2 regions of the Yersinia aldovae 670-83 genome follow, and region 1 is predicted to be linked to the other one. Evidence: predicted binding sites of a transcription regulator. Region 1 holds the regulator's gene; the other holds the start of a gene.

Region 1 (2,197 bases):
GATTGTCAAACCTCAGCGTAGTCGCCGCTTAGTGTTGGATTTTTATCGGCATTTTCCCGATGTTGAGTTGCGGGTGCGTTATGAAGTATTTAATGGTGTTTGGGATGCGCTGGTGGATGGCCGGGCAGATATGGCCATTGGCGCGACCCGTGCCATTCCTGTTGGCGGGCGTTTTGTGTTTCGCGATATGGGGTTTCTTAGCTGGCACTGTGTCGTCAGTGTGGATCATCCCTTAGCCAGTCTAACCGGGCCACTTAGTGATGACCAATTGCGGCCTTATCCCTCGCTGTGTTTGGAAGATACGGCCCGCAATTTGCCCAAGCGAGATACCTGGACACTGGATAACCAACAGCGGCTGGTGGCTCCGGATTGGTCTACGGGCATCGATTGCCTGTGTGCAGGATTATGTATCGGTATGGTGCCCGCGCATATGGTGTCACCGCTGATTGAGCAGGGGCGGCTGGCGGCGCTAAGTCTAACCGAACCGCTACCGGACAGCCCGTGTTGCCTGACTTGGGAGCAAAATAATCACTCACCGGCACTCGCCTGGTTACTTGATTACTTAGGTGACAGCGTCACGTTAAACGCGGAATGGTTGAAAGACGATAACGAATAATGCCCAGTGCGGGCTGCCGATAGCGCTGATAACTACCGGCAGAAGGCCAGATTAACGGCGGTAATCGCGAAATGGGCCGTCAGTTACGGAGTTGCGCTCAACCAGTTTAGGGTGTACTTCAATGGTTTGAAGGTCTTCCCGTTTACTGACAATACGGTCAAGCAGCATAGTAAAGGCCATTTCACCTAAACGTTCTTTTGGCTGATGGATAGTGGTCAGCGCAGGCGAGAAGTAGCGCGCGTTACGCACGTTGTCATAGCCAATCACTGATACATCTTGTGGTACCCGCAGGCCCATCTCATTGGCGGCGCAGATAGCCCCCATCGCCATAATGTCGCCACCACAAAACACGGCGGTCGGGCGATGTTTTTGTGACATGATTTGTTGCATGGCTTTATAACCCGATTCAGGTTCAAAATCACCCTGAACTACCCATTCCTCACGTAACGGGATGCTGGCCTCTTCCAATGCTTTCATAAAGCCCTGATGACGGCCACCACCGGTATTACGGGATAACTGACCGGGAATAGCACCAATATCACGATGACCGCGTTCAATCAGATAGCGGCCTGCCAAATAGCCGCCTTCAAAGGCATTATCGATGATAGCGTCGGTAAAATCGCCACGCGTTGTCCCCCAATCCATGACGACCATCGGGATGTTGCGATAATCTTCCAGCATTCCTAACAGTTGTTCTGGATATTCGGAACACATCACCAATAATCCATCGACCCGTTTTTGGGCCAGCATCGCTAAATAGGCTTTTTGCTTGTCCAGATTATTATGAGAATTACATAAAATCAGGGTATAGCCTTTGCTATAACAGCTATTTTCGACCGCCTCAATCACTTCGGCAAAATAGGGTGCTTCGCTGGACGTGGCCAGCAAGCCAATGGATTTGGTGTGATTCACTTTCAAACTGCGGGCCACAGCACTGGGCGAATAATGCAGTTCTTTAATGGCAGCCCAAACAGCCACCTTGGTATTTTCGGCGACGAAACGCGTTTTGTTGATAACGTGGGAAACGGTGGTGGTGGACACACCGGCGTGTTTGGCCACATCTTTAATCGTTGCCATACAAAAAATGACTCCTAAGCTCACCGGTTACAGCCGGTAAGTATTATGTTAATCGTTTGCCTGCGTTACCCGAAAATCGCTTAGACAGTAACAAGATAGTGGCCTGAATGAGCGCGTCAGCGGGTTGTCTGAGAGTCTTTATTGGTCGTTATTCGTCGGTACGCAGTTATGAACTGCGAATTTTGGCTGATCTGGAGGAAAAGTGAAAGAGGTATTCAATCTTATAAAGTGTGTAATGAGCACAAGATTTTTTTCTCTAACTGTGGGAAAATAATTTTACACACTAACTATGTGCCTTTTCCTACTAAATTAACCGGCTGAGGAGTTTTTATGGATGCCAATCTGAAAATGTCGCTGATTACGACTGTGGGTGCGCTGGCGATGATTATTGCATTTAGTTTCGTGGCAGTAATGAATTAATTAAGCCGCTTGCCGGTATATGCGTGAAGTAGGGCGGTTAACCCGCCCTTAATCATTGCTCGCTGCCGGTTTACTCTGCGCGCT
Region 2 (2,197 bases), 1.1 Mb from region 1:
TCCATAATGGTGGATAGCATTTTTTCGGCTTGCTGCTGTAGTTTGCTATTGTGTTGTGGTAACGCCACACTTATGCGCAGGATGCCATCTTCATGCAGATTATGGGTGAGCGGATAAAAGACCGATTTACCTTGGCGGCTGCGCGCGCCGATCAGCGAAACCTCGCCAGAAAAGTTAATACCCTGCTCGACAATACATTCGCCGTAAGCATCAGTTGGTAAGCTATCTTGTTCACCGGCGCGTAAACGCCACTGCCCACGGCCATCATAACCGCCAACCCGGCGTTTCACGATGGCAAGCTCCCCCAGATTCGCGAAGATCTGCGGCCACTCGTTGGCATCGGCTAATAACTGCCACGGGGCGGTTGCCAGATTGAGGCTATCAAGCAATTGCTTTTGTGTCAGGCGATCCGCCAGATGTGGGAAAATATCGCGATTAACGAATTCGGCATGGGTGGCAAGTTCACGGGTTAAAGCAGTTTCCGGCCAGCGCTCAATTTCGGCGGTTATCACACTATTCTGATAGGGCACGGCTTCTGGCTCAGCATCTAAGCCCACCGGGTAAACGGCAATACCCAGCGGCTCACCAGCTTGGCGCAGCATACGCCCTAACTGACCATTGCCTAATACGCAAACGGGTTTCATGCCGTCACCTGTAAGTCTGGCACCCGTGGATCTGGATTATCTAACACTTCGTCGGTTTGGCTTTTACGCCAGCCGGCTAAACGAACGGCCAATTCGGTATCATGCAGTGCCAGTATTTGCGCCGCCAGCAAGGCGGCATTTGCCGCACCCGCTTTACCAATTGCCAGTGTTCCCACAGGAATGCCGCGCGGCATCTGCACGATAGAATACAGGCTATCGACACCACTTAGTGCCGCACTTTGTACCGGCACACCGAGGACGGGCACCAGTGTTTTGGCTGCCAGCATACCCGGCAAGTGAGCTGCGCCGCCCGCGCCGGCAATAATGACATGTAAGCCATTGGCATCGGCTTGTTCGGCAAAACTGAACAGTTTGTCAGGGGTTCGGTGCGCGGAAACAACTTCAACATGAAACGGAACATTGAGCGTGGTGAGCACGTCGGCGGCGAACTGCATGGTGGCCCAGTCACTCTTGGACCCCATTACGATAGCGATTTTAACCCCGGCTGCATCAGCCGAATCGAGGTTAGCTCCCATGAGTGTAAAGCTCCTGTGATTGCGCAAGCGTCGGCCAGAACGACTTTACTGAAATCGTGACTGGCGAGAGGGCGTAGAGCATATCATGAGGTAAAGGAGAGGAAAACGGTTGCGTCGCGGCTTTTAGTGGATTTTTAAGTTTTTTATCACGCCAGGCAAGGCACGCCTGAAGGCTAAAATGGGAATTTAATCAGTTCAACGTCATCTGCGGTGACTTTAACCATTGACCCTTCTACATGCCAGGCTCCCAGCACCACACGATGGGCTGTAGCGGCGGGTAGTGCTACGGTGTGAACTGCCGGGCGATGAGTATGCCCGTGGATCATCCAACTCACATTGTTACGCTGGAAGCTGTCGATCACCGCTTGCGAATTGACATCCATGATGAGTTCGGATTTACCACTGTTGTTCTGTTGGCTTTGGTTACGCATATAAGCAGCTATACGTAACCGAAAACGCAGCGGTAACCACAGGAACAGTTTTTGAATCAGTGGATTGTGTACCCGACGGCGAAAGTGCTGATAGTCGGCATCATCAGTACACAGGGTATCGCCATGTAAAATAACGATTTTACGGCCATATAAATCAACGACTTTTTCTTCCGGAAGCAGAGTCATGCCGCTTTCAAGAGCAAAGCGTTTGCCGAGTAGAAAATCGCGATTACCGTGGATAAAGTAGCAGGGTACGCCCTGTTGCTGGAGTGATTTTAACGCAGCAGCGATTTGCCGATACAGTGGCTCGGGATCATCATCGCCAATCCAGGACTCGAATAAATCGCCCAGGATATATAACGCGTCAGCATGAATAGCTTCACGCTGGATAAAATGCAGGAAACCGGCAGTGATTGCCGGTTCCTGAACGCTAAGATGCAAATCTGCAATAAAAAGCGTGCTCATTAAGCCGTTATTACTCGCTTACAGTAACGCTTTGAATGATCACATCTTCTTTTGGCACATCTTGATGCATACCGCTACGGCCGGTAGAAACGTTTTTGATTTTATCAACTACGTCCTGGCC

The links. Region 1 encodes PurR, which represses purine synthesis genes. Its sites were predicted from a motif close to CANGCAAACGTTTGCNTG; they were not measured.
Region 2: a site for PurR is predicted at 1,279-1,296, ahead of purE (5-(carboxyamino)imidazole ribonucleotide mutase). Genes of this name have one in related genera too.

What each region holds. Positions count from the first base shown of each region.
Region 1 covers NZ_CP009781.1:300,933-303,129, forward strand. Annotated here, with positions in the region: gene punR (DNA-binding transcriptional activator PunR) at 1-616, shown strand, start outside; gene purR (HTH-type transcriptional repressor PurR) at 668-1,693, opposite strand; gene cydH (cytochrome bd-I oxidase subunit CydH) at 2,024-2,113, shown strand.
Region 2 covers NZ_CP009781.1:1,448,643-1,450,839, reverse strand. Annotated here, with positions in the region: gene purK (5-(carboxyamino)imidazole ribonucleotide synthase) at 1-644, opposite strand, end outside; gene purE (5-(carboxyamino)imidazole ribonucleotide mutase) at 641-1,180, opposite strand; gene AT01_RS06765 (UDP-2,3-diacylglucosamine diphosphatase) at 1,354-2,076, opposite strand; gene ppiB (peptidylprolyl isomerase B) at 2,087-2,197, opposite strand, start outside.